Regions from separate parts of the Streptomyces sp. HUAS 31 genome, predicted to be linked through region 1. Evidence: riboswitches for the same ligand, from Rfam matches in the RefSeq annotation. Region 1 holds a riboswitch; the other holds the start of a gene.
What was found. A riboswitch is a leader RNA that binds a small molecule or an ion and turns the genes downstream of it on or off. The one in region 1 is predicted to bind glycine.

Region 1 (11,884 bases):
CGCATCGCCATGCGAGCGGCCGTTACCGCCTTCACCGCGGCCATGCCGTTGCGCTCGATGCAGGGGATCTGGACGAGGCCGCCGACGGGGTCGCAGGTGAGGCCGAGGTTGTGTTCCATGCCGATCTCGGCGGCGTTCTCGACCTGTTCGGGGCTGCCGCCGAGCACCTCGGCGAGTGCGCCGGCCGCCATGGAGCAGGCGGAGCCGACCTCGCCCTGGCAGCCGACCTCGGCGCCGGAGATGGAGGCGTTCTCCTTGAAGAGCATGCCGATCGCGCCCGCGGCGAGCAGGAAGCGGACCACGCCGTCCTCGTCGGCGCCCGGCACGAAGTTGATGTAGTAGTGCAGGACCGCCGGGATGATGCCCGCCGCACCGTTCGTGGGGGCCGTCACGACGCGGCCGCCCGCGGCGTTCTCCTCGTTCACGGCCATCGCGTAGAGCGTGATCCACTCCATGGCGAGCGCCTTCGGGTCGCCCTCGGAGCGCAGCTTGCGGGCGGTGTTCGCGGCCCTGCGGCGGACCTTCAGGCCGCCCGGCAGGATGCCCTCGCGCGCCATGCCGCGGGACACGCACTCGCGCATCACCCGCCAGATCTCCAGCAGGCCCTCGCGGATCTCGTCCTCGGTGCGCCAGGCCCGCTCGTTCTCCAGCATCAGCGACGAGATCGACAGACCCGTCTCCTGCGTCAGGCGCAGCAGCTCGTCGCCCGTGCGGAAGGGGTACTTCAGGACGGTGTCGTCGAGCTTGATCCGGTCCGCGCCGACGGCCTCCTCGTCGACGACGAAGCCGCCGCCCACGGAGTAGTACGTCCTGGACATGAGCTCTTCGCCGGAGGCGTCGAACGCCCACAGCGTCATGCCGTTCGCGTGGTAGGGCAGGGCCTTGCGGCGGTGCAGCACGAGATCCTTGTCGAAGTCGAACGGGATCTCGTGGTCGTCGAGGAGCCTCAGGCGGCCCGACGACTTGATCTTCTCCACCCGCTCGTCGGCGGTCTCCACGTCGACGGTGCGGGGCGAGTCGCCCTCCAGGCCGAGCAGCACCGCCTTGGGGGTGCCGTGGCCGTGGCCGGTGGCGCCGAGCGAGCCGTAGAGCTCGGAGCGTATGGAGGCGACGGAGGACAGTACGCCCTCGTTGTGCAGGCGGCGGGCGAACATGCGTGCCGCGCGCATCGGGCCGACCGTGTGGGAGCTGGACGGGCCGATGCCGATCGAGAACAGGTCGAAGACCGAGATGGCCACGGGGACTCCTCAATACGGGGTGGTGCAGAAGGCTTCCGCGGGGTGCCCCGCCCGCTCACTGACCAGTGTGCGGGACACCCCACGGAAAGGAACTACTTGTTCAGAACGGGGTAGAGCGGGTGCTTGTCGGCGAGTGCCTTGACCCGGGCCTTGAGCGCGTCGGCGTCGTAGGCGGGCTTGAGGGTCTCGGCGATCACGTCGGCGACCTCGGTGAAGTCCTCAGCCGTGAAGCCGCGGGTGGCCAGGGCCGGGGTGCCGATCCGCAGGCCGGAGGTGACCATCGGCGGGCGCGGGTCGTCGGGCACGGCGTTGCGGTTGACGGTGATACCGACCTCGTGGAGGCGGTCCTCGGCCTGCTGCCCGTCGAGGTCGGAGGCGCGCAGGTCGACCAGGATCAGGTGCACGTCGGTGCCGCCGGACAGCACGTTCACACCCGCCTCGCGGGCGTCCGGCGCGGTCAGCCGCTCCGCCAGGATGCGGGCACCCTCGATGGTGCGCTGCTGGCGCTCCTTGAACTCCTCGGACGCGGCCACCTTGAAGGACACCGCCTTCGCGGCGATCACGTGCTCCAGCGGGCCGCCCTGGAAACCGGGGAAGACCGCGGAGTTCAGCTTCTTGGCGAACTCCTTGCTGCGGGCCAGGATGATCCCGCCGCGCGGGCCGCCGAGGGTCTTGTGGGTGGTGGAGGTCACCACGTCGGCGTGCGGGACCGGGTTGGGATGCAGACCGGCCGCGACCAGGCCCGCGAAGTGCGCCATGTCGACCCACAGGTAGGCGCCGACCTCGTCCGCGATCCGGCGGAACGCGGCGAAGTCGAGCTGGCGCGGATACGCCGACCACCCGGCGATGATCACCTTCGGGCGGTGCTCCTTCGCCAGGCGCTCGACCTCGGCCATGTCGACCAGGCCGCTGTCGGTCTCGACGTGGTAGGCGACCACGTTGAACTGCTTGCCGGAGAAGTTCAGGCGCATGCCGTGGGTGAGGTGGCCGCCGTGCGCGAGGTCCAGGCCCAGGATCGTGTCGCCGGGCTGGGCGATCGCGAACAGCGCCGCCTGGTTCGCGGAGGCACCCGAGTGCGGCTGCACGTTGGCGTACTCGGCGCCGAACAGCTCCTTGACCCGGTCGATCGCGATCTGCTCGGCGACATCGACGTGCTCACAGCCGCCGTAGTAACGCCGGCCGGGGTAGCCCTCGGCGTACTTGTTCGTGGCGACCGAGCCCTGCGCCTCCATGACCGCGACCGGAGCGAAGTTCTCCGACGCGATCATCTCCAGCGTCGACTGCTGACGCTCCAGCTCGGCATCCAGAGCCGCCGCGATCGCCGGATCCAGCTCATGCAGGGGTGTGTTCAGAAGCGACTTGTCAGACGTGTCAGACATAAGGGATACGACTCCTCAGCCGGCGGTGTGGGCGACGTACTCGTCGGCGGAGAGCAGGTCGGCCGGCTCCTCCGTGATGCGTACCTTGAACAGCCAGCCACCCTCGAAGGGGGCGGAGTTCACGAGCGCCGGGTCGTTCACCACGTCCTCGTTGATCTCGGTGACCTCACCGGTGACGGGGGAGTACAGGTCGGAGACGGACTTGGTCGACTCCAGCTCGCCGCAGGTGTCACCCGCGGTCACGGTCGAGCCGACCTCGGGGAGCTGGGCGTAGACGACGTCGCCGAGCGCGTTGGCCGCGAACTCGGTGATGCCGACCGTCGAGACGCCGTCCTCGGCGGTCGACAGCCACTCGTGCTCCTTGCTGTAGCGCAGCTGCTGGGGGTTGCTCATGGCCTGAATTCTCCTGTACGCGCGGGAGTGGTGATGAATGAGGGACCGCTGGATACGTGAGTGATCAGCGGAAATGTGCGCAGAGTCACGCGCCTGCCGCTGTCAGTCTCTTCTTGTGGCGTTACTTCTGCCGCTTGTAGAACGGCAGCGCCACGACCTCGTAGGGCTCGTGGCTGCCGCGGATGTCCACGCCGACCCCGGCGGTGCCGGGCGCGGAGTGCGCGGCGTCGACGTACGCCATGGCGATGGGCTTGCCCAGGGTGGGGGAGGGCGCACCAGAGGTGACCTCGCCGATGACCTCGCCGCCGGCGACGACCGGGTACCCGGCACGCGGGACGCGACGCCCCTCGGCGATCAGGCCGACCAGCACGCGCGGCGGGTTCTGGGCGGCGCGCTCGGCGGCCTCGGTCAGCGCCTCGCGCCCGACGAAGTCGCCCTCCTTCTCGAACTTCACCACCCGGCCGAGCCCGGCGTCGAAGGGGGTGAGCGCGGTGGTCAGCTCGTGGCCGTACAGCGGCATGCCCGCCTCCAGGCGCAGCGTGTCCCGGCAGGACAGCCCGCAGGGGACCAGGCCGACGCCCTCGCCGGCCTTGGTGAGCGCCTGCCACAGCTCCACGGCGTGCTCCGGCTTCACGAACAGCTCGAAGCCGTCCTCGCCGGTGTAGCCCGTGCGGGCGATGAGCGAGGGGACGCCGGCGACCGTGCCGGGCAGGCCGGCGTAGTACTTCAGGCCGTCGAGGTCGGCGTCGGTCAGCGACTTCAGGATGCCGGGGGACTCGGGACCCTGGACGGCCAGCAGCGCGTAGGCGTCGCGGTCGTCGCGGACCTCGGCGTCGAAGCCGGCGGATCGTTCCACCAGGGCGTCGAGCACGACCTGGGCGTTGGAGGCGTTGGCGACGACCATGTACTCGGTCTCGGCGAGCCGGTAGACGATCAGGTCGTCGAGGATGCCGCCGTCGGCCTGGCAGATCATGGTGTAGCGGGCGCGGCCGACACCGACGGAGGCGATGTTGCCGACGAGGGCGTGGTTCAGCAGCCTGGCCGCGTCCGTGCCGGTCACGGTGATCTCGCCCATGTGCGAGAGGTCGAACAGGCCGGCCTTGGTGCGTACGGCGGTGTGCTCGTCGCGCTCCGAGGCGTAGCGCAGGGGCATGTCCCAGCCGGCGAAGTCGGTCATCGTGGCGCCGAGCGAGCGATGCAGGGCATCGAGCGCGGTACGACGGGGTTCGGTGCTGCTCATCGGTCCGTTGTCTCCCAAAGGCATGACAGGCGAGGTCGTTCCTCCCCATCTGTCATCGGAACCTGAGAGGTTCGCCATGATCCCGGAGACGGTGATCATGGCTTGCACCTTGGGTGGAGCCGCTGTGCACACAGCGACCCGCTTTTCAGATGTGCCTCGCCCGCGCGGTAACGGGGCCTGAGAGATTCAAGGGAGGGACTTGCTCCTTCGGCGCCCCAGCGATGCACTGCTGGGGACTCTCCCGCGCGGATTCAAACGGCCGGTATGCAGTTGGCGCCGCCATCATTGCATGCCGGACCCCGTCGGGGGCAGGCCATCTCTGTAACCGGCTTGTGGCAGGAAGCGAACGAAAAGGAGGAGATCCTCTATTACCTTCTCTTTACGCTCAGTGGGGATGGGGACTCCTGACCCCGGAGGAGGACGATGACGGTGAACCGCACCACGGCGTACGCCACGACCTCGGGCATCGCGCTGCCCAAGCAGCCCGCGGCACCCGGTGTCGAAGCGCACGTCGCGTGTCCCGCACCCGTGGTCCGCGATCTGCGCGACCGCTCCGGCCACAGCCCGCACGCGCTGCTCTTCGGCCCCGAGGACCTCGTCGTCATCACCGGCCTGCCCGGCAGCGGCAAGTCGACCTTGATGCGGCGGACGGTGAAGGGCCTGCGCATCGACTCCCAGGACACCCGGGACCGCTGGGACGCCCGGCTGCCGGGCTTCCTCCCGTACGCCGTCTACCGCCCCCTGGTCCGCCTCGCGCACTACGCCGGGCTGCGCCGCGCGCTGCGCTCCGGCGAGGGCGTCGTCGTGCACGACTGCGGCACACAGGCCTGGGTGCGCGGCTGGCTGGCCCGCGCGGCCCGCCGCCGGGGCGGCACCCTGCACCTGCTGCTGCTCGACGTGACGCCGGGCACCGCCCTGGAAGGCCAGCGCGAGCGCGGCCGGGGCGTCTCGCGGTACGCCTTCCTGCGGCACCGCCGGGCGGCCTCCCGGCTGCTGCGCTCGGCGGCGAAGGGCGATCTGCCGCAGGGCTGCGGTTCGGCGGTGCTGATCGACCGGGACGCGGCGGACGTGCTGCGCCGGATCGGGTTCGCGGGCTGACCCGGAGCATGCGGCGGCCGGCCCGGAGTGCCGGGGTCCGGCCGGCCGTGTGCGCGGGCGGGCCGCCCGTAGCCCTGCGGCGGGCGGACACCGGCTAGCCTTCTGAGCCTCAGACGTGGTTCACAGCAGGCGGTCAGACAGATGGACTTCCCAGCGGATCTCCCCGCGGACTTCTCGGCCCGGGCCCACCTCCACCCGCACGGAGGCTGGCCCGGCAATGAACTGGAGGAGGTGCTCTCCGCCTCCCTCGGCATGCCCTCGGCGGGCGCCCGGATCGTCGAGGTGCTGGGCCGCAGCTTCGTCTGGGTGCCCCTGCCCAACGGCGGCGGCCCGGACAGCGGCCCGCTGGACCTGCCCACGGTGGAGATCGGGGGCCAGGCATACGTCCCGGTCTTCAGCTCCGAGGAGCAGTTCCGCCAGGTCGTCGGCTCCCACATGGCGTTCACGGTCGCGCCGGCCGTGGAGTTCGCGCGCGGACTGCCGCCGCACGTGGGCATCGCCCTGAACCCCGACGGCGTGGTCGGCGTCCCGCTGCCACCGGCGGCCGTCGCCGAGCTCTGCCGGGTGGGCCGCACCCCGCTGGACGGCCCGACCTCCGGCGGCCGGGTCAAGCTCTACGAGCCGGACTGGCAGGAGGACCCGATCGACTTCCTCGCCGCGGCGTCGGCCGAGTTCGCCGCGACCGGCGTGGTCGCGACGGCGCGCCGCTGCCTGGCGACGATCGAGACGGCCGCCCCGGTGATGTTCATAGGCGTCGAACTCTCCCACTGGGAGGGCGACCTGCGCGCCGCCCCCACCGAGGCCCTGGCCCGGGCTCTCACCCGCGCCCCCCTGCCCTGGCAGGTCAACCTGGTCCTCCTGGACGTGGCCCAGGACCCGGTGATCGAGTGGATGCGCGCGAAGGTACGGCCCTTCTACACGCGCGACTCCTGACACCCGGCAGGGGCAGCGCCCCTCCAGGGGCGCGGGGAACTGCGCGACAAGCCACACACGACCCGCAGCAAGCAGCCCACAATAGGACCCGAGCTCCATCCGGCTCTCCCAGCGGAGCGCCTAAGCTGGGGCTCACAAGCCATGTTTCCCGAAGGGGCGGTAAATCGTGAGCGCGAGCGGCACAACCTCGACCGGGCAGGTCGAGCACATGCTGCGCCAGGTGACGCCCGGGCGCTACGACGCCTACGAGGCCCTCCTGCGGGCCCTCGCCACCCCTTCCGCCGGCCAGGTCTGGATGCTGCTCTGGCACGGCCAGGCCGGGTCCCCGGACGCCCAGTACGGAAACATGGAGGTCGAAGGGTACGGCTACGCCCCGTGCGTCACCTCCGCCCAGGAGCTCTCCGCCAGCGGCTGGAACCGCAGCTACGAGGTGGTCGACGGCGTCGACGTGGCCCGCACCCTCTATCCGGACCACTACGGCCTCTGGCTGAACCCGCACGCCCCTGGTGGCGGCGTCGGCATCCCCTGGCTCGACCTGCGCCGTATCGCGACGGGCCTGGACCGCCAGCCCGCCGGTCCGCTGCGGCTGTCGGAGCCCGCCATCGAGATCCCGCAGTTCTACGCCCTGCTCGCGCAGAACGCCCACCGGACCCAGGCCGTCCGCTCGTTGCGCCGCGCCTGGGTGCAGCCGGCGCTCGGTGCGCCGTATCTCGCCATCGGCCTCGATGTGTACGACACCAGCCCGTCGGCGGTGGACTCGGTGCGCTCGATGATGCTCCAGTCGATCGCGGCGGTCCCTGACGGGCTGCCGGTGTCGACCGTGGCGATGTCCGACGAGGACGATCCGATCGCCATGTGGATGCGCGCGAGCGCCCGTCCGTTCTACGACCGCGAGGCGCACGCCGCACCCGCTCAGGCCCCCGCCGGAGGCTACGGTTACCCACCGGCACAGGGCCGTTACTGATCATCGAACGCGCTAACCTACCGTTCAGTCGGTTTCCCTACTTCGTAGGTGCGCAGGGGTGTTGACTGCGGTTTCCTAGGCAAATCTCCGCGCGTAGATGTGATCGGAAGGTCCCGGTCCGCCCTCATACGCCCCAACTGACTCGCGTCCGCCGGGCGTTACCCGCTGTTCGGATAACGGAACCCCCCAGACAGCATCACGGTTGCGCATACTTTCCCGGTCACCTCTGGCAACAGATCGCCAAAGCGTTGAAGACTCCCCGCAAGACATGGGCCGGTCGGTCCTGTGTACGAGAAAGCAACCGCTACAGCGGCAGCCATGGGGGTCGACAACCGTCGGCCGAGAGGGGTCAATCTCACCGTGACCGCACCGATCGAGACAACGGGAGCGGAGGCCGAAGCGCAGCCCGAGGCCGTGCTCTCCGGAGTCAAGAAGAGCCAGATCGAGGGGCGTTCGCTCTCCCAGATCGCCTGGATGCGCTTCAAGCGGGACAAGGTCGCCATGGCCGGCGGCATCGTCGTCATCTGCCTCGTGCTGATGGCTGTGCTCTCCAAGCCGATCCAGTGGGTCTTCGGCATGGACCCCAACAAGTTCAACCAGGACCTGATCGACCCGGCCCTGCTCGCCCCCAAGGGCGGCTGGGGCGGAATGAGTTGGGACCACCCCCTGGGCGTCGACCCCCAGTACGGCCGCGACATGCTCGCCCGCATCATCGACGGCTCCTGGGTCTCGCTGCTGGTCGCGGGAGGCGCCACGCTCCTGTCCGTGGTCATCGGCACGGTGCTCGGCATCATCGCCGGGTACTACGGCGGCTGGATCGACAGCGTTATCAGCCGGCTGATGGACACCTTCCTGGCGTTCCCGCTGCTGCTGTTCGCGATCTCGATCTCCGCCTCCGTGCAGGACGGTTTCTTCGGACTCGACGGCCTTCCGCTCCGCATCTGCGTGCTGATCTTCGTGATCGGCTTCTTCAGCTGGCCGTACATCGGCCGCATCGTGCGCGCGCAGACGATGACGCTGCGCCGGCGAGAGTTCATCGAGGCTTCCACGAGCCTCGGCGCCCGCGGGCCGTACATCCTGTTCCGCGAGCTGCTCCCCAATCTCGTCGCGCCGATCCTCGTCTACTCGACGCTGATCATCCCGACGAACATCCTCTTCGAGGCTGCGCTGAGCTTCCTCGGAGTCGGTATCGCTCCGCCGCAGGCCTCCTGGGGCGGCATGCTCAGCAACGCTGTCGATCTGTACACCGCAGATCCGCAGTACATGTTCGTGCCCGGATTGGCGATCTTCATCACCGTCCTGGCCTTCAACCTGCTGGGTGACGGGCTGCGTGACGCCCTCGACCCTCGCAGCAAGTGATCCATCGATAGAGGGGGCTTTCCTCAGGTGAAGACGAGAAGGGTGACCGCCGCGATCGCGTCGGTCCTGGCGCTCTCGCTGGGTGCTGCCGCATGTGGTGGCGGGGACGACAGTGACGGCAACGGCGGAGGCAACGGCAAGAAGGACGCCGCGCTGTCCTCCATCGTCAACGCGTCCACGAAGAAGGGGGGGACGGTCACGTACGAGCACTCGGACGTTCCGGACTCCCTGGACCCGGGCAACACGTACTACGGCTGGGTGCAGAACTTCTCCCGCCTCTACGCGCGTGCGCTGACGACGTTCAAGCCGGCCGCCGGCAAGGAGGGCCTCGAGGTCGTTCCCGACCTGGCCGAGTCCCTCGGTAAGCCGAGCGCGGACGCCAAGACCTGGACGTACAAGCTCCGGCAGGGCGTGAAGTTCCAGGACGGCACGCCGATCACGTCCAAGGACGTGAAGTACGCCATCGAGCGTTCCAACTTCGCGCCCGAGGCGCTGTCCAACGGCCCGACGTACTTCAAGGCGTACCTTGACGGCGGCGACAAGTACAAGGGCCCCTACAAGGACAAGTCCGCGGACGGCATCAAGTCCATCGAGACGCCGGACGACAGCACGATCGTCTTCAAGTTGAAGCAGCCCTTCGCGGACTTCGACTACCTGGCGACGTTCTCGCAGACGGCTCCGGTGCCGCAGGCCAAGGACACGGGCGCGAAGTACGTCCAGAACATCGTGTCCTCCGGCCCGTACCAGTTCGAGTCCTACGAGGAGGGCCGCAGCGCCACCCTCGTGCGCAACAAGAACTGGGACGCCAAGACGGACCCGATCCGCAAGGCGCTGCCGGACAAGGTCACGATCAAGTTCAAGGTCAACCCGGTGACGGTCGACAACGACCTGCTCTCGGACAAGATCACGGTCGACGCGGCGGGCACCGGTGTCCAGCCGGCGACCCAGCCGAAGGTGCTGACGGGCAAGAACGTCGCCTCGACGGACGCCTCCTACGCCGGTGCGACGCAGTACATCGCGCTGAACGTGAACGTGAAGCCGTTCGACAACGAGCACTGCCGCAAGGCCGTGCAGTGGGCCACGGACAAGCAGTCCGTCCAGGACGCGATCGGCGGCTCGCCGAAGGGTGACGTGGCCTCCACGCTGCTGCCCCCGTCGGTGAACGGCTACACCAAGTTCGACACCTACGCCACCGAGGGCAACAAGGGTGACGTCGCCAAGGCCAAGGAAGAGCTGAAGGCCTGCGGCAAGCCGAACGGCTTCGACACGATCCTGACCGCGCGTTCCGACCGTCCCGCCGAGGTCGCCTCGGCCACGGCGGTGCAGAACTCGCTGAAGAAGGTCGGCATCAACGTCGAGATCAAGCAGTTCCCCTCCGGCAAGTACTTCTCGAACTTCGCCGGTGTCCCGAGCTACGTCCACGAGCACAAGCTCGGCATGCTGTCGATGGCGTGGGGTGCTGACTGGCCGACCGGCTACGGCTTCCTCGACCAGATCATCAACGGTGCGGCCATCAAGCCTTCCGGTGGCAACAACCTGATGGAACTGAACGACCCGAAGATCAACAAGGCCCTCACGGACGCGATCGCCAACACCGACGACGCCGCCCGCACCAAGGCCTGGGGCGACATCGACAAGATGGTCATGGACAACGCGTCCGTCGTCCCGCTGATCTACCGCAAGAACCTGCTGTTCCGTCCGGAGTCCGCGGCCAACGTCACGGTCACGCAGGCCTACCTCGGCATGTACGACTACACGCTGCTGAGCTCCACCAAGTAGTGGCCGTCAGGCCGGATTCCCTGAAAGGCAGGTGAAGGCACCGGATGGCCGGGGCGGGCACAACCCGCCCCGGCCGTCCGGAGCCGTACAGCTGTGGCTGCGTACATCATCCGACGCGTCTTCGGCGCGGTGCTGTTGCTGCTGGTGGTCAGCGCAGTCACCTTCGCGATCTTCTTCCTCGTGCCACGGCTCGGTGGCCAGACCGCCGACCAGCTGGCCACTCAGTATGTCGGCAAGGACGCCAACCCCGAGTCCGTCGCCGCCATCAAGCGGAACCTCGGGCTGGACCAGCCCATCGCCGTCCAGTACTGGGACTACATCAAGGGCCTCGTGGTGGGCGCGGACTACAAGTTCGGTCCCGACGCCACCCGTTGCGACGCCCCTTGCTTCGGCTACTCCTTCAAGAGCCACGTCGAGGTGTGGCCCCAGCTGACGGAGCGGATTCCGGTCTCCTTCTCGCTGGCCGTCGGTGCCGCCGTGATCTGGCTGATCTTCGGTGTCACGACCGGCGTCATCTCGGCGCTGCGCAAGGGCAAGCCCATCGACCGCATCTCGATGTTCATCGCCCTCGCCGGCGTCTCCCTCCCGATCTTCTTCACCGGCCAGGTGCTCAACGCCCTGTTCGTGTACGAGATCCCCATCTGGGACGCCATCGAGTACGTCCCGTTCACCGAGAACCCCGCCGACTGGGCCTGGCATCTGATCCTGCCCTGGGTCAGCCTCGCCTTCCTCTTCTCCGCGCTCTACGCCCGACTCACCCGGGCGGGCATGCTGGAGACGATGGGCGAGGACTACATCAGAACGGCAAGGGCCAAGGGCCTCAAGGAGACCACGGTCGTCGCCAAGCACGGCCTGCGCGCCGCGCTGACCCCGATCGTCACCATCTTCGGCATGGACTTCGGCACCCTCGTCGGCTCCGCCGTACTCACCGAGACCGTCTTCTCCTTGCAGGGCATCGGTGCCTACGCGGTCCAGTCCATCAAGGACAACGACCTGCCCATCGTGATGGGCGTGACCCTGGTCGCCGCGTTCTTCATCGTCTTCTGCAATCTCGTCGTCGACCTGGTGTACGCCGCCATCGACCCCCGGGTGAGGTACTCGTGAGCAAGCTCGAGAAAGCGGCACTCGGCGAACCCGCCGCCGCCGCCCCGTCCGACACGGACGGCGCCTTCCTTTCGGTACGCGATCTGCGTATCCACTTCAACACGGACGACGGTCTGGTGAAGTCCGTCGACGGCGTCAGCTTCGACGTGCGGCGGGGCAGGACCCTGGGCATCGTCGGCGAGTCCGGCTCCGGCAAGTCCGTCACGTCGCTCGGCGTGATGGGCCTGCACCGCTCGGCCAACGCCAAGGTCACCGGCGAAGTCTGGCTGGACGGCCAGGAGCTGATCGCCGCCGACCCCGACGACGTACGCCGGCTGCGCGGCCGCAAGATGGCGATGATCTTCCAGGACCCGCTGTCGGCGATGCACCCGTACTACTCGGTCGGGCAGCAGATCAT
Region 2 (11,884 bases), 5.0 Mb from region 1:
AACACGGCCTCCTCACGGCTGTAGGCGTGCTCCCAGGCACCGCCCAGCGCACCGGCGGTGTGCGGGGCGTTGCGCAGCGGGTTGTCCTCGGCGGGCCACTGCTCCGACCCGACCTTCTCGATCTCCGCGCGGATGGCGATCATCGCCTCGCAGAACCGGTCGAGCTCGGCCAGGTCCTCGGACTCGGTCGGCTCGATCATCAGCGTGCCGGCCACCGGGAACGACATCGTCGGCGCGTGGAAGCCGTAGTCGATGAGGCGCTTGGCCACGTCGTCGACGCTCACGCCGGTCGCCTTGGTCAGCGGGCGCAGATCGATGATGCACTCGTGCGCGACGAGCCCGCCCGGCCCGGTGTAGAGCACCGGGTAGTGCGGCTCCAGCCGCTTGGCGACGTAGTTCGCGGAGAGCACGGCCACCTGCGTGGCCCGCTTCAGCCCCTCGCCGCCCATGAGGCGGACGTACGCCCAGGAGATGGGCAGGATCCCCGCGGAACCCCACGGCGCCGCCGAGATCGGGCCGACGCCCGTCTCCGGACCGGCGGCCGGCTGGAGCGGGTGGTTCGGCAGGTACGGCGCCAGGTGCGAGCGCACACCGACCGGGCCGACGCCCGGACCGCCGCCGCCGTGCGGGATGCAGAAGGTCTTGTGCAGGTTCAGGTGCGAGACGTCGCCGCCGAAGTGGCCCGGCTTGGCCAGCCCCACCAGCGCGTTGAGGTTCGCGCCGTCGACGTAGACCTGCCCGCCGGCCTCGTGCACCTGCGCGCAGATGTCGGCGACGTGCTCCTCGAACACACCGTGCGTCGACGGGTAGGTGATCATCAGCACGGACAGCTCGTCCCGGTGCTTCTCGATCTTGGCCCGCAGGTCCTCGACGTCGATCTCGCCGTCCTCGGCGGTCTTCACGACGACGACCTTCATGCCGGCCATCACGGCGCTGGCGGCGTTCGTGCCGTGCGCGGAGGACGGGATGAGGCAGATGGTGCGCTGCTCGTCGCCGTTGGCCCGGTGGTACCCGCGCACGGCGAGCAGACCGGCCAGCTCACCCTGCGAGCCGGCGTTGGGCTGGAGGGACACCTTGTCGTAGCCGGTGACCTCGGCGAGACGTTCCTCCAGCTCGCGGATGAGCGTGAGATAGCCCTGCGCCTGCTCGGCGGGCGCGAAGGGGTGCAACTGCCCGAACTCCGGCCAGGTGACCGGCTCCATCTCGGTGGTCGCGTTGAGCTTCATCGTGCAGGAGCCGAGCGGGATCATGCCGCGGTCGAGCGCGTAGTCCCGGTCGGCCAGCCGGCGCAGGTAGCGCAGCATCGCCGTCTCGGAGCGGTACTGGTGGAAGACGGGGTGCGCGAGGTAGTCGTCGGTGCGCAGCGCCCCGTCGGTGAGCGCGTCCTCGGTGCTCGCGTCCAGCGCCTCGATGTCGCCCTCGACCCCGAACGCCGTCCATACGGCGCCCAGCTGGGCCCGCAGCGTGGTCTCGTCGCAGGCGACGGAGACCTGGTCGGCGTCGACGAGGCGCAGGTTCACGCCGTTCTCCCGGGCGGCGGCGACGACCTCGGCGGCCTTCCCGGGCACCCGCACGGTCAGTGTGTCGAAGTAGGAGCCGTGCACGACCTCGACACCGCCGGCCGCGAGGCCCGCAGCAAGGATCGAGGCGTACCGGTGGGTCCGCCGCGCGATGCTCCGCAGCCCGTCGGGCCCGTGGTACACGGCGTACATGCCGGCCATCACGGCGAGCAGCACCTGGGCCGTACAGATGTTGCTGGTCGCCTTCTCACGACGGATGTGCTGCTCACGGGTCTGGAGCGCCAGCCGGTAGGCCTTGTTGCCGTCGGCGTCCACGGACACGCCCACGAGCCGCCCCGGCAGGCTGCGCGCGAACTTCTCGTGGACGGCCATGTAGCCGGCGTGCGGCCCGCCGAAGCCCATCGGCACGCCGAACCGCTGCGTCGTACCGATCGCGATGTCCGCCCCGAGCTCACCCGGCGACTTCAGCAGCGTCAGCGCGAGCAGGTCGGCGGCGACGGTGACGAGGGCACCGAGCTCGTGCGCCTGGTCGACGACCGGCTTGATGTCCCGTACGACACCGGAGGCGCCCGGGTACTGGAGGAGCACGCCGGTGATCTCACGCGAGGCGACCTCGGCCGGAATGCCCTCGCTGAGGTCGGCGACGACGATCTCCACGCCGGTCGGCTCGGCGCGGGTCTCGATGACGGCGATGGTCTGCGGAAGCACGTCCGCGTCGACCAGGAACAGGCCCTTCTTGTTCTTGCCCATGCGCCGGGACAGGGCCATGGCCTCGGCGGCGGCCGTCCCCTCGTCGAGCAGCGAGGCACCGGAGGTCGGCAGCCCGGTCAGCTCGGCGACCATGGTCTGGAAGTTCAGCAGGGCCTCGAGACGGCCCTGGGAGATCTCGGGCTGGTACGGCGTGTAGGCCGTGTACCAGGCGGGGTTCTCCATGACGTTCCGCAGGATGACCGGCGGGGTGAAGGTCCCGTAGTACCCGAGCCCGATCATCGAGTCCAGCACCTGATTGCGGTCGGCCAGCGACCGCAGCTCGGCCAGCACCTCCGCCTCGGTGCGGGCTCCCGGCAGGTCCAGGGAGTCGGCGTTCTTGATCACGTCCGGCACCGCGGCGGCGGTGAGCTCGTCGAGGGAGCCGTACCCGACCTGGGCGAGCATCTTGGCCCGGGCCTCATGATCGGGACCGATATGACGCTGCTCGAAGGGGATTCCCTGCTCGAGCTCGGAGAGCGGAATGCGATGGGCGGTCATTGCGGAGGCCTCCTGGTCTTACGACCTTCGAGGGGCACCACGGCGCGGGTACCCGGACGGCCTCCCCCTCTGTCATCTCAACCTGAGAGCTTCACCGGACCGCCCGAAGGCCGTCGGCTTTCACCGTCGGTGAGAGCGGAAGCCGTCGACACCCGCTCTGCTTTCCAGAGTGACCTCGTCCGTGCGGTACGTGAGCCTGAGAGATTCCGGGGAGGATTTGCTCCTTCGGCGCCTCCGGTGTTGTCCGGAGGACTCTCCCGCGCGGGGTCAGCAGCCGTTAGAAAGCCTACCAGCGAGGTCGACGCACGGACCTTCGAGTGGCCGCTCTCACCATTCTGCCTTTTCGTAGTGCTTACGGATGAGTTGCGACCAAGTGGAGGGCCCGTGCAGACCGACATCGATCCGCGCAATCTGATCGGCCGCAAGGCTTTCGACCGCAACGGCACCAAGATCGGCACGATCGACGAGGTCTATCTCGACGACGCGACCGGAGTGCCGGAATGGGCGGCGATACGCACCGGCCTGTTCTCCCGCGACGCCTTCGTCCCCCTGGAGCCCAGCGAGCTGGTGGAGGGCACCCTCCGCATCCCCTTCGACCGCGCCCTGATCAAGGACGCCCCCGACTTCGGAGTGGGCCGCCACCTGTCCCCCGAACAGGAACTCCAGCTCTACCACCACTACGGCCTCGACGTAACGGCCCCGCCCCCTCCCCCCGACCACGATTTCGGCAACCTGGCCCCCTCGGAACCCCCCAACAACAACGGCCCCACGACTCCCCACCCCTGACCGGCTCAGACCCCACCGACCCCACCGACCACAGCCCCCTCAGATGCCCCCGACGTGGCAGGTCCCCCGCTTCCCGCAGCACCCCGACTTCCCCCACCCCCTCCGGGCCGCTCCTCCACCAGCGGCAACGGCTCCACCGCCTCCAGCCCCGGATCCTCCACCCGAAACGTCCGCACCCGCCCCGGCTCCGTCGACCCAGGCGTCTCGAACCGCACGGTCACCCGCCCGAGCCCACTCCCCTGCACCCACCCATGCCCGTACTCGGCATGCCGCACATCGTGCCCGGCGAGCCATCTCCGCTCACTCGGCGGCTCCTCCCCCCGGGCCGCGGCCACAGCCTCCGCGCCGTCCTCCCCACCCTCCACCGCCTGCTGCTCCCCCAGCTCCCCCGCGGCCTGAGCGAACAGATCCTCCTGCGTGTAGTCGGCAAGCCCGCTGACCCCGACCCCCAACAGCCGCACCCCACCCGTCGTGTCCACGGACTCCAGCAGCCGGGCAGCGGCCTCCCGCACCACGGCCGGGTCATCCGTCGGCCCCCGCAAGGTCTCGGACCGTGTCAGGGTCGAGAAGTCGTACCGCCGTACCTTCAGCACGATGGTCCGCCCCGACAGCCCGGCCCCCCGCAACCGCCGCACACAGCGATCGGCCAGCCGCTGCACCTCGAACCCGACCCGCACCCGGTCGTGGATGTCCACGTCGTACGTGTCCTCGACCGACACGGACTTCGTCTCCCGCTCGGCCACCACGGGCCGCTCGTCGTGCGCCAGCGCCATCGCGTACAGCGCATGCCCATGGGCTTTTCCCAGCAGCCGTACGAGCTCGTCCTCGCCGGCCTCGGCGATCTCCTCGACCGTATGGATCCCGGCCCGCCGCAGATGGTCCCCCGTCGCCGGCCCCACCCCCGGCAGGGTGCGCACCGACATGGGCCCGAGCATCGCCCGCTCGGTCCCCGGCTCGATCAGCACCATCCCGTCCGGCTTGGCCTGCTCGGAGGCGATCTTCGCGAGCATCTTGGACGCGGCCAGCCCCACCGATCCCGCAAGCCCCGTGGCGGCCCGTATGTCGCCGCGCAGCTTCGCCCCGACCAGCCGCGCCGACGAGTCGTCCCAGGCCGCTCCCCCGGCCTCCAGATCCACGAAGGCCTCGTCCAGGCTCAACGGCTCCACCAACGGCGACAGCTCCCGCAGCAGCGCCATCACCTGCTCGCTGATGTCGCGGTAGATCCCGAACCGCGGCACGAGATACGCGGCGTTCGGCGCCAGCCTCCGCGCCTGCGCCATCGGCATCGCCGAGTGCACCCCGAACACCCGGGCCTCATAGGACGCGGTGGCGACGACTCCACGCGGCCCGAGCCCGCCCACGATCACGGCTTTCCCACGCAGGCTCGGCTTGGATGCCTGCTCCACCGAGGCGTAGAAGGCATCCATGTCGAGATGCAGGATCGTGGGCGCGTTTCTCACATCTCCGATGCTGCCTCACGCCACTGACAATGCCCCGCTACAACCGCACGTTTGCAGCCACTGGCCACCGGCAAGGGCCGACAGCCCACCGGACGCAGGACCGAAGCCCGCTCAGACCGCCCGGTTACGCCGCCGAGCCAGCTCGTCCGCCGGATTGTGCCCGACAAGCGTCTCCCCGGTGTCGATCCGCTCCCCGTGCAGCTGCGACAACGCACTCTCGACGTCCCGCCACACCACACCCACGGCGATCCCGAAGATCCCCTGCCCGCCCTGGAGCAGCGCGTGCACCTCGTCCGGCGAGCTGCACTCGTACACGGTCGCGCCGTCGCTCATCAGCGTCATGCGCTCCAGGTCGCTGAAGCCCTGCTCCCGCAGGTGCTGCACGGCGGTGCGGATGTTCTGAAGCGATACACCGGTGTCGAGGAAGCGCTTGACGATCTTCAGGACGACGACGTCCCGGAAGCTGTACAACCGCTGCGTCCCGGACCCGTACGCGGGCCGCACGCTCGGCTCGACGAGCCCGGTGCGCGCCCAGTAGTCCAGTTGGCGGTATGTGATGCCGGCGGCCGCACATGCCGTCGGACCGCGGTAGCCGATCTCTTCCGACCCCATGGACGCCGCCCCTCCGCCGGTGCTCGGCACGGCCGTCGGCCGATGCGAAGCGTGATCGGCAGCACCGCCCTGAACAGCGCTGCTGTGAAGCGGGTACGGACCGCTCGCCCCGAGACTGCGCCCGGGAGCACCCCCAGCCGTACCGTCGCCGCTGCTTCTCACGCCGACCTCCGTCCTTGACCTGCCTTCTCGACGGTAGGCAGTCACCAGGGGTGCGTCAACGATCGCCACACTCGGCACGCCGAGTGATAATCACCCTAGGAGTGGTTTCCCGTACCCCACCGCGGGGAAAGGCTAGCCGAATGCCTTCCGAGCGGGCCCCGGGACGCTCTCGCTCGCCACTGGCAAATGCCGGCATTTGAGCTGTAACCGACTGTGGGCCGAGCCGACACGGACCGCAAGTCCGCCCGGCCCCGCCCACGCCGTCTCACTGGCTGCTGGTGCCGAAGTCCTCGGGCGAGATCTGGTCGAGGAACTCGCGGAACTTCTCCACCTCGTCCTCCTGCTCGTCCGGGATCGCGATGCCGGCGTCGTCGAGCACTCCGTCGCTGCCGTAGATCGGCGTTCCGGTGCGCAGGGCGAGCGCTATGGCATCGGACGGACGGGCGCTCACCTCGACGCCGCTGGCGAAGACCAGCTCGGCGTAGAAGACGCCCTCACGCAGATCCGTGATGCGTACTTCGGTGAGCTCCTGGCCGACGGCCTCCAGCACGTCCTTGAACAGGTCGTGGGTCAGCGGTCGCGCGGGGGCCATGCCCTGCTGGGCGAAGGCGATGGCCGTCGCCTCCCCAGGCCCGATCCAGATGGGGAGGTAGCGGTCGCCTCCCACTTCGCGCAGGAGCACGATCGGTTGGTTGGAGGGCATTTCGACCCGGACACCTACGACATCGAGCTCGTTCACACAGCAACCCTAGGCCGTGCTCGGGACGTTTGGGTAGTCGGGCAGAGAACGGGTGGCCGATCCGGCCTTCCTGTGCTTGCCCCGCTCAGGGCAGCCGTACCCCGAGAGCCGTCTGCACCAGCGCGGAGTGCAGCTTGACCGTGAGACCCGCCAGTTCCTTGGCGCGCGCCTCGGCGTGAGCCCTGGTCTGGGGGTTGCGGTGCCGCTTCAGCGGCGCCACGACCTGGTCCACGAGCCCGGCCTCACGATCGGCGGCGGCCTTCATCACCCGAAGATGCCGGGGCTCGATCCCGAACCGCCCCAGCTCGGCCACGAGCGCGGCCACGGTGACGGCCTCCGCGTCGTAGACCCCGTCCGGCAGCGGAGCGATCAGGCCGTACGACTCCCACTCCGCCAGCTCGCGCTCGTCGATCTCGGCGGCGGCCAGCAGCTCGGCCCGCCCGATCCGGGCCGCTGTGGGCCCCTCCACGGGCTCCAGGACCGTTTCGCCGTCCCGCTGGCGGCACACGGTCGGCAGCGGTGCCGCCTCTCCGCGCTCCATCGCGTCCAGGTGCTCCCGGATCACCTTGAGGGGCAGATAGTGGTCCCGCTGCATCCGCAGGACGTGACCGAGCCGCTCGACGTCCTGCGCGCTGAACTTGCGATACCCCGAGGGGGTTCGCTGCGGCTCGACGAGCCCTTCCGACTCCAGGAAACGGATTTTGGAGATGGTGATGTCAGGGAACTCGTCGCGCAGCACGTTCAGCACCGTGCCGATGCTCATCAGCCGACCGTCCGTGGCGGCGATGCCGTGGCCGGCACCGCCGCTCGGTGTTTTCAGCATGGACCTTCCCTGGGTCTCCCCGGACGGTCTCCGGGGGAGGGTCAGTAGCCCCGCTGGCTCGCGTAGAAGACCAGCCGGTACTTGCCGATCTGCACCTCGTCGCCGTTGTTCAGCGGGACCTGGTCGATCCGCTCGCGGTTGACGTACGTTCCGTTCAGGCTGCCGACGTCGGCCACCGTGAACGAGCCGTCCTGGGCGCGACGGAACTCCACGTGCCGACGCGAGACCGTCACGTCGTCCAGGAAGATGTCGCTCTGCGGGTGACGACCGGCCGTGGTCAGGTCGCCGTCCAGGAGGAAGCGGCTGCCGGAGTTCGGCCCACGGCGCACCACCAGAAGCGCGGAGCCCAGCGGCAGCGCGTCGACAGCGGCCTGTGCCTCGGGCGACAGCGCCGGGATCTGCGTCTGACCGGTGGTCTCGGCGTCGTAGGCCTCGATACCGGAGATGGAGATCGTGGAGGTCGTCTCGGACGGTCGCTCGGGCGTCGCGCCGCTTCGCAGCGGAGCACCGCAGTTGGAACAGAAGCGGCTGTTCTCCGCGTTGCGGTTACCGCACCTCGTACACACCAGGGCCGACATCGGGGAAAACCCTCCACCCGTACTTGAGGTTGACGGTTGCCCGAAACCTATGTCGCCGGACTGGCCAGGGTCAACTGACGGCGCGCCCTGACCTCCGGAAATGTCACCGCCCGGCCCAGGCACCTGATCCCTGAACAGCGGGCGCTGGCCCTCGTCGTCCCCCTGTGCGCGGTGACGAGCGGTCGCGTTGTCGCTGCCCTCTCGCGCGCTCTTGCCGAACAACTTCGCAAACAACTTCACGGGCGATTCCCCTTGACCGAAACAGACCCGCCCGTGGGGCAGGACGAACCCTGACTGCTCTCTCTGGCCGACTCAGACATCCTCACAACGTCCGTCTCCACCAGACAGTTTCCACCACGCACCACCCAATCGGTGCGCCGACCCCCCGCAACCTCATGCCCTCCCCCGATGTCCCCCATGCACCCCCGGTTCACTGGGAGGACGACCGAGCGTAGTCAGGCCGCTTCGCCGCTCGCAAGGCGTCCACAACGATCTTGTCCGACCGCTCGATCGTCACGGTGGCCTGCTCCTTCTCGAGGGTCTGCACCACGCCTCCAGGGATGTTGAGCGCCGGTTCGAGGTCCTGCGGCTTGCCGATGACCTTGAAACGATAGGGCGCGTTGATCTTGTTCCCGTCGACGCTCACGCTGTTGCCGGCATCGGTCAGGTAGGTCCCGGCGACGACGCGTACGCCGTTCACCTGGATCGCCTCCGCGCCGGCCGCGCGCAACTCCTGGATCGCGTCGAGCAGCATGTCCGCCTCGACCGTCCCCTTCGTGTCGTCGATGGTCATCGTGATGCCGGGTCCCTGAGCGGCCACCGTGCCCGCCAGAATGCCGAGTTGCCTCTCCTTCTCGACCGTCTGCCTGCGGGCCTCCTCGGCCTGGTTCGAACTGTTCTCCAGTTCGTCCCGCTGCTTCTCGAGACCTTGCTTCTCGTCCTCTAGACGCTGAGTACGGTCGTCCAGTTCATCGAGAATGCGAACGAGATCTTCCTGACGTGCGCCGCGCAGGGCGCTGTCGCTGTCACTGTTCGACGCCACCTGGACGGCCAGACCGAACCCGAGGCCGAACAGCAGCAGGGCGACGATGAGTTGGGCACGGGTCACACGGGGCGGCCACAGCCCCTGCGCGAGCCGCTGCCGACCGGTCAGCCCGGTTTGCCGGTTCCCCTGCTCCTCGGGCGTCTCCGGGCCCTCAGGGGCCTCGGGAGCCTCACCCGCACCAGCCGCCACCTCTTCGGGCAGCTCCTTGCGCAGCCTGTTCTCCGGGGTCTGTTCCTGGTTGCTCATCGGCCTCACGCCCGGAACACGTGCCGGCGAATGGCCGCGGCGTTGGAGAAGATCCGGATGCCGAGAACCACGACGACCCCCGTGGACAGCTGGGCACCGACGCCCAACTTGTCGCCCAGGAACACGATCAGCGCGGCCACGACCACGTTGGACAGGAACGACACGACGAAGACCTTGTCGTCGAAGATGCCGTCGAGCATGGCCCGCAGACCCCCGAAGACGGCGTCCAGAGCCGCCACGACGGCGATCGGCAGATAAGGCTCGACGACTGCCGGAACCTCCGGCCGGACCAACAATCCGGCCACGACTCCGACGACGAGGCCCAGTACGGCGATCACGATGTGCCCTTCTCGGTTTTCTCGGTGTTCGGCTGTGCTGTACGTACGATCACGCTCGGGGCGGCGGGCAGCCGCAGGTCTCCCTGCACGGAAATGCTGGTCCGGATGCCGAAGTTCTCCTGCAAGGCGTGCAGGTACAGCCCGTCGGCACTGTCCTGGAACCTGGTGCTCAGCCGTTCCCCGTCGCCCACCGCCAGCACCGTGTACGGCGGAACCAGTGGCTTGTTGTCGACCAGTATTGCGTCACCCGCTGCCCTGATCGCCGACAGGGCGGTCAGCCGCTGTCCGTTGATCGAGACGGCTTCCGCGCCCGACTCCCACAGCCCGTTGACCACCCGCTGCATGTCGCGGTCGCGCACGCGGCCGGTGTCGGAGAACCCGGACGACCCCCGCGCGTCGCCGTCGCCGTCCGTGCCCGCTTCCTTGGCGTCGTTCACGACCAGTTTCACGCCGGGGCCGTGCACCTCGACCGAGCCCGCGAGGATACCCACGAGCTCCGCCTGGTCGCCGCCGACCGTCTTCAGGGCTTCACGCTGCCGCGCGCTCACGTCGGCGCGCAGGTCGTCGACGGTCTCCTCCAGCTTGTCCGCCGTCGCCGTCTCCCGGTCGATGCGGTCGATCAGCTCCTCGCGCTCCTTGGCCACCACCGGAGCCGCCACGCGCGCCTGCGCCGCTCCCACCGTCACCACGAGCGCCGCGAGCACCAGACCGGCGGCGAGCCCCAGCTTCGCCCTCAGCGTCTTGGGCAGTCCCCCGTCACCCGCGGCCTTCTTGCGTGCGGCGGCCTCGGCGTATCCGTCATCGAGGCTGTGATCCATGACGTTGTTGAGCAGCGACATGGACGCGTCCGGGCGCGCAGGGGGCGTGGATGTGCTCCGAACGGGGGGCGGCTGCGGCATGCCGCACATCGTCGCACGTCGCGGCCGCTACCTCCGAATGGCCCCACCGGCATGCCGGACAGGCCCCCTTTCGGGGACACCTGTCCGGCACGCGCGTGTGCGTCTTGCCTTATCGGCCCGCGCTGTCCACGACCGCGGACCACTCGTCGAGCAGCTCCTGGGCGGACGCGTCGTCCGGCCCCTCGGCCCACAGATGGGTGACCGCCTCCGCCGGGTCCGGCAGCACCATCACCCACCGCCCGTCGGTCTCCACGACCCGCACTCCGTCGGTCGTGTCGACAAAGCGATCTCCGGCTTCCTCGACGACCCGCCGCATGACGAGCCCCTTGACGGCCCAGGGGGTCGCAAGATCGCGCTTGATGACATGCGCCCGCGGAATCCGCGCGTCGATCTGGCTCAGCGTGAGCTGCGTCCGCGCCACCAGCCCGATCAGCCGTACGAAGGCCGCCGTGCCGTCGAAGACGCTGCTGAACTCCGGGACGATGAACCCGCCCCTGCCGTCCCCGCCGAAGATCGTCGTGTCGTCACGGCCGACCCGGGTCAGGTCATCGGGCGAGGTCGTCGTCCACTCCACCTGAGTGCCGTGATACGCCGCCACCTGCTCGGCGATCCTCGTGGTGGTCACCGGCAGCGCCACACGCCCGCTGCGCCGCTCGGCGGCCACCAGGTCGAGCATGACCAGCAGGGCACGGTCGTCCTCGACGATCCGCCCCTTCTCGTCGACCAGCGAAAGCCGCTCGCCGACCGGGTCGAACCGCACTCCGAACGCGGCCCGCGCGGACGCCACGATCTCGCCGAGGCGCACCAGCCCCGACCGCCGCGTATCCGCCGACTCGGTGGGCCTGGACTCGTCGAGACCGGGGTTAATGGTCAGCGAATCCACACCCAGCTTGCCGAGCAGACTGGGCAGCACGAGCCCAGCGCTACCGTTCGACGCGTCGACGACGACCTTGAGCCCGGAATCCGCGATCCCCGTCGTGTCGACATTCCGCAGCAGCGACCCGGTGTACGAGTCGAACACGCTGGCCGGGAAGTGCAGGTCCCCGATCTCGCCAGGGAACGCACGCCGGTACTCCTGCCTGGCGAAGACCCGGTCCAGCTTCCGCTGACTGGCCTGGGACAGGTCCGCCCCCTGCCCGTCGAAGAACATGATGTCCACGGAGTCCGGCACACCAGGTGTCGTCCGGATCATGATCCCGCCGGCACTGCCCCGCGCGGTCTGCTGCCGTGCCACGGGCAGCGGTACGTTCTCCAGGTCTCGTACGTCGATGGCGCTGGCCTGAAGCGCGGAGATGACCGCCCGCTTGAGCGCCCGGGCACCACGGGAGTGGTCGCGGGCCGTGGTGACGGTGGAGCCCTTCTTCAGGGTTGTCGCATAGGCGCCGGCGAGACGCACGGCGAGTTCCGGCGTGATCTCGACGTTCAGGA

Region 2: it holds a riboswitch for glycine, as region 1 does, so the genes downstream of both, gcvP (aminomethyl-transferring glycine dehydrogenase) here and gcvT (glycine cleavage system aminomethyltransferase GcvT) in region 1, are expected to answer to the same signal.

Annotation. Positions count from the first base shown of each region.
Region 1 covers NZ_CP116353.1:6,649,438-6,661,321, forward strand. The annotation lists gene PGH47_RS29725 (L-serine ammonia-lyase) at 1-1,238, opposite strand, end outside; gene glyA (serine hydroxymethyltransferase) at 1,331-2,617, opposite strand; gene gcvH (glycine cleavage system protein GcvH) at 2,633-3,010, opposite strand; gene gcvT (glycine cleavage system aminomethyltransferase GcvT) at 3,132-4,250, opposite strand; glycine riboswitch at 4,290-4,405, opposite strand; glycine riboswitch at 4,406-4,504, opposite strand; gene PGH47_RS29745 (AAA family ATPase) at 4,674-5,348, shown strand; gene PGH47_RS29750 (enhanced serine sensitivity protein SseB) at 5,490-6,281, shown strand; gene PGH47_RS29755 (enhanced serine sensitivity protein SseB C-terminal domain-containing protein) at 6,448-7,245, shown strand; gene PGH47_RS29760 (ABC transporter permease) at 7,606-8,604, shown strand; gene PGH47_RS29765 (ABC transporter substrate-binding protein) at 8,632-10,383, shown strand; gene PGH47_RS29770 (ABC transporter permease) at 10,477-11,487, shown strand; gene PGH47_RS29775 (ABC transporter ATP-binding protein) at 11,484-11,884, shown strand, end outside.
Region 2 covers NZ_CP116353.1:1,601,988-1,613,871, forward strand. The annotation lists gene gcvP (aminomethyl-transferring glycine dehydrogenase) at 1-2,768, opposite strand, end outside; glycine riboswitch at 2,943-3,038, opposite strand; gene PGH47_RS06930 (PRC-barrel domain-containing protein) at 3,153-3,554, shown strand; partial or broken gene PGH47_RS06935 (DNA polymerase IV) at 3,446-5,014, opposite strand; gene PGH47_RS06940 (MerR family transcriptional regulator) at 5,126-5,788, opposite strand; gene PGH47_RS06945 (bifunctional nuclease family protein) at 6,054-6,527, opposite strand; gene ftsR (transcriptional regulator FtsR) at 6,613-7,350, opposite strand; gene PGH47_RS06955 (FHA domain-containing protein) at 7,392-8,210, opposite strand; gene PGH47_RS06960 (DUF881 domain-containing protein) at 8,359-9,219, opposite strand; gene PGH47_RS06965 (small basic family protein) at 9,225-9,557, opposite strand; gene PGH47_RS06970 (DUF881 domain-containing protein) at 9,554-10,456, opposite strand; gene PGH47_RS06975 (mannose-1-phosphate guanyltransferase) at 10,566-11,884, opposite strand, start outside.